Regions from separate parts of the Acetomicrobium sp. S15 genome, predicted to be linked through region 2. Evidence: riboswitches for the same ligand, from Rfam matches in the RefSeq annotation. Region 2 holds a riboswitch; each other region holds the start of a gene.
The links. Region 2 has a riboswitch for molybdenum cofactor ahead of EZM41_RS07355 (substrate-binding domain-containing protein). Riboswitches for the same ligand answer to the same signal wherever they lie in the genome.

Region 1 (3,275 bases), on a different contig from region 2:
GGCATCTGCAGAATCTCTCATCACAACGATGCCGGCTTCTGTGCTGCCGGTCAGCGTAATAGCGTTAACTTTCGTGCTGCTGCATAAAATCTTCCCCACCATCGACCCGCTGCCTGTTATCACCTGGGCCACGCTACCCGGAACGCCGGCTTCTAACAATAGCTCCGTCAAGCGTATAACTACGAGAGGGTTATCCGACGAGGGCTTTATGACAACCGCATTGCCCGAGGCCAAGGCCGGTGCAACCTTATGGGCAAAGAGAGTTGTAGGGAAGTTAAAGGGAAGGATACAGGCAATGACGCCTAAGGGTTCCCTTCTGGTAAAAAGTATGTCTTTTTCTGCGCCAGGCTGACAGTCAGGCACAGTCTCTCCGTATAGGTGCTTCGCCCTTTCCACAAACCCTTCGAACAACATAATGGCCGTATTGACTTCACCGACGCACTGCGAGAACGGCTTTCCCATATCTTTGCTTTGCAACGTCGCCAATTCTTTTTTATGGCTTTCGAGCAAACCTGTATATTTGACGAGAATTTTAGAACGCTCGACCAAGGGCGTATCGGCCCACAATTTTTTACCCTCTTGAGCGATGTCCAAACAATGCTCGATGTCTTCTTTAGTAGCGACAGGAACGGTACCGAGCAATTCCTGCGTGGCCGGATTAAAAACCTTGTTCGTCCTGCCATCGCTCGAATTAACTTTCTTGCCTCCTATAATCATTTGCATAATTCGCCATTCCCCCTGCTTCTTATTGTTTTAACCTGGAGATACATTCAGTATCTTGCTTACAAGAATACGCCAGGGGGAACATGATCGAAAGTTTTTGGATGTTTGTGCTCGCTTTAGCTCTTATTGTTCATATCTTTAATCGATAAAGTTTGACGGGGCGACCTACCCTACGAAAAGCATATTCCACCTCCGCCACCCCTGAATCGACGAGGTGCTCCAGATACCTGCGGGCCGTGGGACGGGATATCTTAAGTTTGTTTCCCAAATCTATTGCTGAAACCGGTTTGTCGAGGGTGCGCAACAGCGACATGACATCGTTTAACAGTTTAACCTGTACTCCCTTGGGCGGGACGAGTACGGGACAAACCGTGCGGGCTCTCATTGATGACCTCACCAGACAGTCCAGCTCCTCCTGCTGCCACGCTGCCTTGCGCTGCGTCAGACCCAAATTGTAAATTCGGTAAGCTTCGAGGGCAGCCTTGAACCTCTGAAACGTAAAGGGTTTTATAAGGTAATCAAAAGCCCCTTGACACAGGGCGCCGCGCACTACATCCGGATCCCTTCCCTCGGAAAGGACGATCAGGTCGACTCTGGGATAAAGGGCCCTCGTCCGGCGAAGTCCCTCAACCTGGCCGAACCCTTTCAGGAAGATGTCCAACAATACGAGGTCTATGGCCTGCGCCCTCAGGACGCTGTCAAGCGCTCTTCCAAAATCGGCCTCCGCGGCTAACGCATAACCCGGGATGCCTTTAAGGTAATCCGCATAAAGGGCTCTCAACATCGGATCTTCGTCCGCGATGAGAACCGCAAGAGAAGGCATATTGTTCCCTCCTTTTCAAACACGGGAGGACATCTCCGTTTCCAAAGACGCCCTATCGGCCTGACGCCATAGACAGATCGCCCTTAGGCAAAACAGGCTCGGAGGTTTTGTACTTTTATGTAAATAGCATAAACTCGCCTTTCGTGCAACCTTGATCGCTCGAAAATTTCTTTTCGCACCACAACCAAAAAGAGTGCAGGCTGGCAAAGACTACATGAAAAGCCATATATTGCGATAGTCCTTCAAGATAAGTGATAAAATGAGCTAAGCGTCTAACTGCACTATAAAGGAACAGGACGATGTTCGGGGTGAAGGAGGAGGATGTGCTGTGCGGGATGAGCGAGTTTCATCCGCCTTCGCATTGGGGGTTTGTCTGGCAATAGGCCTCATAGTGGCGGGGTATTTGGTGGGAGGCGCATTGCTCAAGGCCAGATCTGCGGAGCGGTTCGTCACGGTGAAAGGGCTCTCGGAAAAGATTGTGGAGGCGGACTTGGCTATATGGAACATATCCTTTCGTGATGCAGCGAATGATTTAGAGGGGCTTCAGCAGCTTGTGGACGCTAATAAGGCAAAAGTGCACAACTTCTTATTGGGGATGGGTTTCGAGGAAGCGGAGATTTCGAGCATGCCACCCCAAATCACGGACGTAAAGTCGCTGCCTTACATGGATCCCTCCAGGGACAGGGAGTTTCGTTATACGGCTGTGACAAAGCTAACCCTACGTTCGGCCAAAGTTCCCCTCGTCAAAAAGGCCCTCGAGCGCGCAGGAGAGCTTGTGTCCGCAGGTATTGTCCTCGCCGAAGACAGTGCCACCGAATTTTCTTTCACTAAGCTGAACGATATTAAACCTGAAATGATCGCCGAAGCGACTAAAAGCGCCAGAGAAGCGGCGGAGCAGTTCGCCAGGGATTCCGGCAGCCATGTTGGGGCGATACGGAGGGCAAATCAAGGCTACTTCACAATAGACGACAGAGATAGGGGCTCGCCCGACTACAAAACTGTCCGCGTAGTGACTACGGTGGAATTTTTCCTGACGAACCCATGACTTTGGCGCAGAATCTTCGCTACGAGTCGGGGGTGTGCCCTGTTGGCTCGAGTCTTAGCCATCTGTATTAGTTCGGCAAGGCAAGAAGCAAAAAGGGGCGCTTCCGAGGCACGCTTCGTCGCCGGTGAAGGTATAGAAGGCGATTCCCACAGGGGGTTCTCAGACCGCCATGTGAGCCTGTTGCGTGCCGAGGATATAAGGGCTGCCGAGGCAGAGGCGGGCTTTTCCTTCCCGCCGGGTTCGCTGGCAGAAAATTTGGTCATAGAGGGCCTCCCGAGTGAAATTCCCGTTGGCGCAAAGCTAAAAGTGGGATCCGAAGTGATATTGCTCGTGGCCGAAAAGGGCAAAAAACCTGACGAGCCCCATTCTTATGACTACAAAGGGTGGTGCCTGTTGCCCAAAGTAGGCTACTTCCTCCAAGTCCTCAAAGGAGGCGTCGTAAGGCCTGGCGACGAAGTCGTCATGACCGAAGACAAAAAGCGCTAAGAGATCTCACCACCTCTTAGAAACAGTTCGTTATTATTGCCTCCGCTTCCGCTGCTCATGAAAAACGCTCCCATTCTGCTCATCAAGGCTGCATAACCAACGCTCTCAAAGCCGATCAAACCATCCATCTCAGCCTCGTCACCAACTACCCATCACCGCACTTGTCAGCCGCAAATATGGGGAAGCCGGCTAAAAATA
Region 2 (3,275 bases):
CGCCGGCTTTAACGCAATTTTCGAACTTTTCATATGTTTTCATCAACATTTCGTCATTATTCCTGATGAAAGCTGCCACTTCTACCTTATCTGGAACTATATTGGGCCAGTCTCCACCTTGTAGTATCACGTAGTGAATCCTATAGCCTATATTCAAGTGCTCACGGGCGTATTCGATAGCCGTCCCCATGATTTGGGCGGCGTCGAGGGCGCTCACGCCGTCCCACGGGGCCGAACCGGCGTGGGCCGTCTTGCCGAAGAACCTGACCTTGACACCTATGATAGCGCTGTTGTGGATTCCGTACGCCACATCGTACTTGTTGCCGGGGTGGTTGTCCAATACGACGTCTACGCCGTCAAAGAGTCCGTCTCGCACCATGTATATCTTGGCAGAGCCAGATTCCTCGGCCGGGCAGCCGAAAAACTTCACTGTGCCGGTTGCACCGCTTTTTTCCATGGCGGCCTTCAGAGCTATCGCTCCAGCGGCGCCCGTGGTGCCCAAGATATTATGGCCACAGCCGTGTCCGGGCGCACCGGCAACGACGGGTTCTTTTTGGGGAACGGTCTTTTGCGAAAGGCCGGGCAGCGCGTCATACTCGCCGGTGAAACCTATGACCGGGCTTCCCGAGCCCCAAGTAGCGATGAATGCCGTGGGCATGCCGGATACGTTCTTCTCGATGGAAAAGCCGTACTTCTCGAAGAGTTTGATGAGTGCTTCTGAAGACTTGAATTCTTGAAATCCTAATTCGGCATAACTCCATATGGCGTCGGCCACCGATGCAAATTCTCCTGCGTGTTCGTCCAGGAACGAGGCTATGTCACTTTTGAGCGAATCGGCCGAGACCTGGGCGGCCATTGTCGCTGTGGCAGTGCTCAAAAGTAGCGCTGCACCGATCGTTAAAGCTAAAAACTTTCCCTTGATGCCCTTCATTTGTGCACCTCCTCTGAAATCTCTACTCGTCCACCGGCATTGTCCGAGGCCGCTTCTCCGATGTCGCCGGCGGCAGAACCCTTAACCGACCCTTGCTCCGCATTGCGTCGATTTATCTCACAATTCACCACCTCCGTCAATGACATCAAAATATTGCCATGCTTTATAGCACCCTTAGCCATATGGTGTCAAGGCGATCGGCTCGAGTGGTTGAAAACAGGCATAGGGGCTAATACAATAAATTTTGAGCAAGTCTAATAGCGGTTAAAGCCTCCGAGCCTTTTTGCCTAAGGGCAGCTTGCCTATGGCGATGGGTCGTTAGGGCGCCTTCGGAAACGATGACGCCTCCCGCGTTTGGAAAGGAGGATTGCAAGGGTTAAATAGGGAGGCCTTCTTGTGATGCGGGATGGCTTCCTTATTTTTTTAATTAAATTAACGGAGGTGTGTAACATGAGAAGGTGTGCGGTTTTAGCGGTCCTTTTGTCCCTGGGTTTGTTCCTTTTTTCGGCTGCGGCTTTGGCCGAGGCTCCTGCGTGTACGGAAACGTATGGAAATGGCTCAATCACGGTAAGGCTTGCTACCGGAAGCCCTGGGGAACTCGGCCTCGTAAAAGCTTTAGCGGAAGAATTTTGTAAGACTCACGATGCTAAGATCTGCTGGATACAGGCAGGTTCTGGGGCTGCACTCCAAATGCTCAAGGATAAGGCTGTTGACATGTGTATGTCTCATTCCCCCGCTCTTGAAAAGAAAGCGGTAGAAGAGGGATGGGCTGCAAATCGGACTCTCATCGGCTCCAACGAATTTTACATAGTAGGCCCTGAGGATGACCCAGCCGGCATAAGAGAGGCCAAGACCGCCGTAGAGGCCTTTACTAAGATCGCGAACTCAAAGGCTACGTTCCTGTCGAGGGGAGATAATTCAGGCACGCACGTGAAAGAGATGTCCATCTGGAAGAAGGCCGGGATAACTCCTTCCGGGGATTGGTATGTCGTCACCGGCGACTTTATGATCGCGACGCTCAAAAAATGCGACGAGCTTCGCGGCTATTTTATGACCGACAGCAGCACCTGGATAACGGTGAAGAAAGATATCAAGAATTTGACGCTCCTCTTTAGGGGCGATCCCGAGATCGTCAATATCTATCACGCCCTCACCCTCCCTGACGATAGCGACTCCACGCGCATGGCCGTCGAGTTAGTCAAATTTATGGCCTCCGAAGAAGGGCAGGAGATATTCAGGACCTTCGGTGTGGCGGAGTACGGGGAGCCTCTATATAACGACGCGGAATATGCAAAGCAGTTTGAAAAGTAGCACAAGACTTCAGTCTCAGTAACTGTGCAAATATTCGGGGGCGGGAGCAACTCCCGCCCCCGAATATTAACCTTTCGTTAAAATTCCTACATACGTACAAAGGCGTGATACAATGCAATCGCGCTGATCCATTCGAAAAACCTCTAAGGTTTTGACGGCCGCCGTCGAGAATTGAGGCGCGAAGATTTACGGACGCGCCTGATGCGAAAGGAGGGGGCAGATTGTGGGATGGAGAGAGCACGAGAATAGTCGAGCTGACGCTCGAAATGATGAGGCTGGTGAGGGAATCCCTCGCTAAGGGGATGAATGCCCTCGTGGACAGGGATGAGCTCTTGGGCGATGAGGTCATAACGGGGGACAAGTGTGTGGACGACTTGGAGCTTGAGATCGAAGAGGCCTGCATAAAGGCGCTGCAAAGGTGCCAAGAGGGAGAGGGCGTGCGCGCCGTCGTCGGCCTGTCTAAAATCATCACTGATCTGGAGAGGATCGGTGACTACGGCGTCCACGTGGCCGAGGCTGCAAAAATTCTGGCCAACAAACCGTTGCTCAAGCCGCTTATAGACCTGCCGAGGATGTCTAAGGACGTTTGCGAGATGATTAGCCTTTGTGAGGAGGCTTTGAAGGCGCGCGACGCCTCGCGGGTGACGCCCATCTGGGAGCTCGATGCCGAGGTGGACGCCCTTTACGACCAGATTTTTAGGGAACTTCTGACCTATATCCTGGAAACGCCAAGGCTCATAACGAACGCCCTCTATCTCATCCAAGTCGCCAGGCATCTGGAGAGGGCCGGCGACCACGCCACCAATGTGGGCGAACGGATCGTCTACATCATGAGGGGAGAAAAAGTAAAGCGAGGCAGAGCGTGGGGCGGCGCGGCAGATGAAGGCGATAGTCTTTGATGTATACACTACCCTCATCGACATATCCACCGATGAGGAAGATTGGCGCGTTTACGATAATCTGGCGAAGTTTTTGAGCTACCGGGGCGTATACTTGAGCGCCGATGAGGTTAAATGGTTCTATTTCGAAAAGA
Region 3 (3,275 bases), on a different contig from region 2:
GGGCGAGATCGCCCGAAAAATAGCGGACTTTGCCAGAAAAACGGGCGGCTTCATCGATGAGGAAGACTTAGCATCTTTTGCCCCCGAATGGGTCGAACCCGTTAAAATAGATTACCGCGGCTACGACGTATGGGAGCTTCCTCCAAATGGCCAGAGTATAGTGGCCCTCATAGCTTTAAACATTTTGAAAGGATTTTCCTTCACGGAAAAAGAAAACCCAGTTACGTATCACTTGCAGATAGAGGCGATAAAGGCCGCTTTCGCAGACGGGCTTGCATACATAGCAGACCCTTCCTGCGAGAGCGTTCCAACGGAAGAGCTATTATCTCAAGAAAGGACCGCCAAAAGGAGGGCTCTCATAGGCCAAGAGGCAAAGGTTTGGCACCCTGGCCCTATCGGCGGAAGCGATACCGTATATTTAGCCACGGCAGACGGCAATGGGAACATGGTCTCCTACATACAGAGCAACTACATGGGCTTCGGCTCAGGCATCGTCGTGCCGAAAACGGGCGTGGCGCTCCAAAATAGAGGTGCCTGCTTTTCACTCTCTCCCGATCATCCAAACGCCTTAAGGCCCGGCAAGCGCCCGTATCATACGATAATTCCTGGTTTTATCTCTAAAGACGGCAAACCCATAGGGCCTTTCGGCATAATGGGAGCCTTTATGCAACCTCAGGCTCACGTTCAAGTCCTCATGAATATGCTCGACTTCGGCCTAAACCCCCAAGAGGCGCTCGATGCCCCGCGCTGGATGTGGGTAAAATGTAAAGAGGTGCTCTTGGAATACGGCTTCCCGGAGCACATAGCTGCTGCGCTCGCCAGGCGCGGTCACGACGTGGCTATATCTTCGAAACACGCGCCCTTCGGCAGGGGGCAGATAATCTGGAGGATGGAAAACGGAAATCTTTGCGGCGGAACGGAGCCGAGGACCGACGGCACGATCGCCGCATGGTAGGCAGTAAAACTCTTACGATCATGCATAACATAGATTTAACTAACAAAGCACATCTTAGTTTTTAGCTTGATGCGCATACCGTTGGCAAAGCTCTATACTGCTGCAGCTTTAGTTCCTCTTACGCCTTGAGGGTGTCTGTGTTCTCAGGGTTCAGCATGCATAGCTAATTAAGAAGAATCTTGTTGGTATCCTTACCACCGGAATATTTCCACGCTATGTGACATAGAGCCGCTCGCGGCTCTTGACAGGCTTATGTTTCTGTGTTAATGCTTTTTCTGAGAAGGAGGGTCACAGGCAACTGCGTAACTCCTAAAAATTGTCTCCGACTCATTATTCTCCCTCTGGGAGAGATGAGCGTTAGGGTATTGGGAGCAATCTCAATGCCTGCCAATTCGCAAAGGGGATTACATTGCCTTGAAAGGGGTGATGGCATGACCTTTGCGAATTTTTGATTTTGGGATGCTGGTGCTCGTAACAGAGGGTATCGACTCTTGAAGAGAGCGCAAAGATGAGTCCACGTTCTAAAAAGAAGGAGAGAAGGAGGTAAATAGTATGTGGATTCTGAAAATAAACATGAGCGATAAAACGTATAAATTAGAGGACGTGCCCAATGCTTATAAAAATTTGGGAGGAAGAGGACTAACATCGACCATCGTTTGTGACGAAGTAAATCCCCTGTGTCATCCCCTAGGCCCCAACAACGTCTTAGTTTTTGCACCTGGCATTGTTACAGGTACTGATGCTCCCACATCTGCGCGCGTTTCCGTCGGAGCCAAATCCCCTTTAACGGGTGGAATTAAGGAATCAAACGCAGGGACGTCGTGGAGTGTCGACGTCGCTAGAATGAAGATCAAAGCCATCGTTGTCTATAGTCAACCTAAAGAAGATAAATATTGGATGATCCATATTAGTTGGGATGCCAAAGAGGAAAGGCCAAAAATTGAGTTTCTCCCTGCTGATGAGTACATAGGTAGTGATCTCTACGCTGTATTCCCCAAGATTTACGAACGATTTGGGAAAGGCATCTCCATAGCGGGTATCGGAGTCGCGGGAGAGTATGGATATGCCAACTCTGGGATCGTATTTAACGACCTCAAAGGCCAACCTACTCGTTACTCGGGTCGAGGCGGACTTGGTTCTGTAATGGGAAGCAAACGCCTCAAATTTATAGTCACAAGTGCTCAAGGGGCGCCAGAAGTGCCAATTGTTGATAAAGCTTTATTCGATCAAGGTTGCGAAAAGCTTGCCAATGCTCTGCGTACTCATGATATCACAAAGCCGAAGGGTGGTTTAAACACGTATGGCACAGCTGTGCTCATCAATATATTGAATGAGGCTGGGGGGCTTCCAACGCGCAATTTCAAAACAGGTCGCTTTGAGGGAGCACCTAAGATTGCCGGTGAGGCAATATTTGAAGGAAATAAGACTCGTGTTGGAAAAGAAGTTTACAATCATGCCTGTAGCCCAGGTTGCATCATACAGTGCTCTAATACATGGTACAAGCAAGATGGAAGAGAGCACGTCTCCTGTGTCGAGTATGAGTCGGATTGGTCTCTGGGCGCTAACCTGGGCATTGACAACCTGGACCAAATTGCAGAGATGGTACGGCTATGCAACGCCTATGGATTGGACACTATTGAGACGGGTGGCACCCTTGGTGTGGCCGCAGAAGCGGGTATCTTCAAATTTGGTGACGGAGAAAAGGCCATAGAGCTAATTCATGAGATTGGGAAGGGGACCCCCTTGGGCCGTATCCTCGGGAGTGGCACTGCATCCGCAGGACGCGTTCTTGGCGTTGTGCGGATTCCAGCGGTCAAAGGGCAAGGCATGCCTGCTTACGAGCCACGTGCAGTTAAAGGTATAGGAGTAACCTATGCCACGAGTACTATGGGAGCTGATCACACTTCAGGTTACACTATAAACAACGAGATATTAGGCGTTGGCGGTAAAGTAGATCCTTTATCCCCTGAAGGTAAGGCCGCCATTAGTCGCAACCTTCAAGCTGCTACTGCATTCCTCGATTCTACAGGCCACTGTCTCTTTATCGCCTTTGCCATCTTAGATATTCCTAGTGGATTCGAGGGCTTTGTGGAGGAGTGTAATGGTATCTTAGGAACAAATTGGACCGCAGAGGATGTAATAAAAATCGGACTTGAAATACTTAGAAAGGAACGTGCTTTCAATGTGGCTGCCGGTCTGAACGATTCACATGATAGAATGCCAGAGTTCATGAAATATGAGCCCCTGCCTCCGCATAACCATACATTTGACGTACCTGATGAAGTCCTAGATAGCGTACTCAAGACTGTTTAAGCATTCG

Region 1: linked by a shared signal. The riboswitch ahead of EZM41_RS06430 (response regulator) and the one ahead of EZM41_RS07355 (substrate-binding domain-containing protein) in region 2 are both predicted to bind molybdenum cofactor.
Region 3: linked by a shared signal. The riboswitch ahead of EZM41_RS02610 (aldehyde ferredoxin oxidoreductase family protein) and the one ahead of EZM41_RS07355 (substrate-binding domain-containing protein) in region 2 are both predicted to bind molybdenum cofactor.

What each region holds. Positions count from the first base shown of each region.
Region 1 covers NZ_JADEVE010000221.1:24,547-27,821, reverse strand. Annotated here, with positions in the region: gene EZM41_RS06435 (aldehyde dehydrogenase family protein) at 1-723, opposite strand, end outside; gene EZM41_RS06430 (response regulator) at 854-1,546, opposite strand; molybdenum cofactor riboswitch at 1,539-1,662, opposite strand; gene EZM41_RS06425 (SIMPL domain-containing protein) at 1,875-2,591, shown strand; gene EZM41_RS06420 (MOSC domain-containing protein) at 2,634-3,077, shown strand; gene EZM41_RS14180 (hypothetical protein) at 3,074-3,205, opposite strand.
Region 2 covers NZ_JADEVE010000273.1:11,803-15,077, forward strand. Annotated here, with positions in the region: gene EZM41_RS07350 (amidohydrolase) at 1-931, opposite strand, end outside; gene EZM41_RS14190 (hypothetical protein) at 928-1,059, opposite strand; molybdenum cofactor riboswitch at 1,191-1,312, shown strand; gene EZM41_RS07355 (substrate-binding domain-containing protein) at 1,382-2,242, shown strand; gene phoU (phosphate signaling complex protein PhoU) at 2,464-3,141, shown strand; gene EZM41_RS07365 (HAD family hydrolase) at 3,122-3,275, shown strand, end outside.
Region 3 covers NZ_JADEVE010000091.1:41,423-44,697, reverse strand. Annotated here, with positions in the region: gene EZM41_RS02615 (gamma-glutamyltransferase) at 1-955, shown strand, start outside; molybdenum cofactor riboswitch at 1,264-1,374, shown strand; gene EZM41_RS02610 (aldehyde ferredoxin oxidoreductase family protein) at 1,508-3,268, shown strand.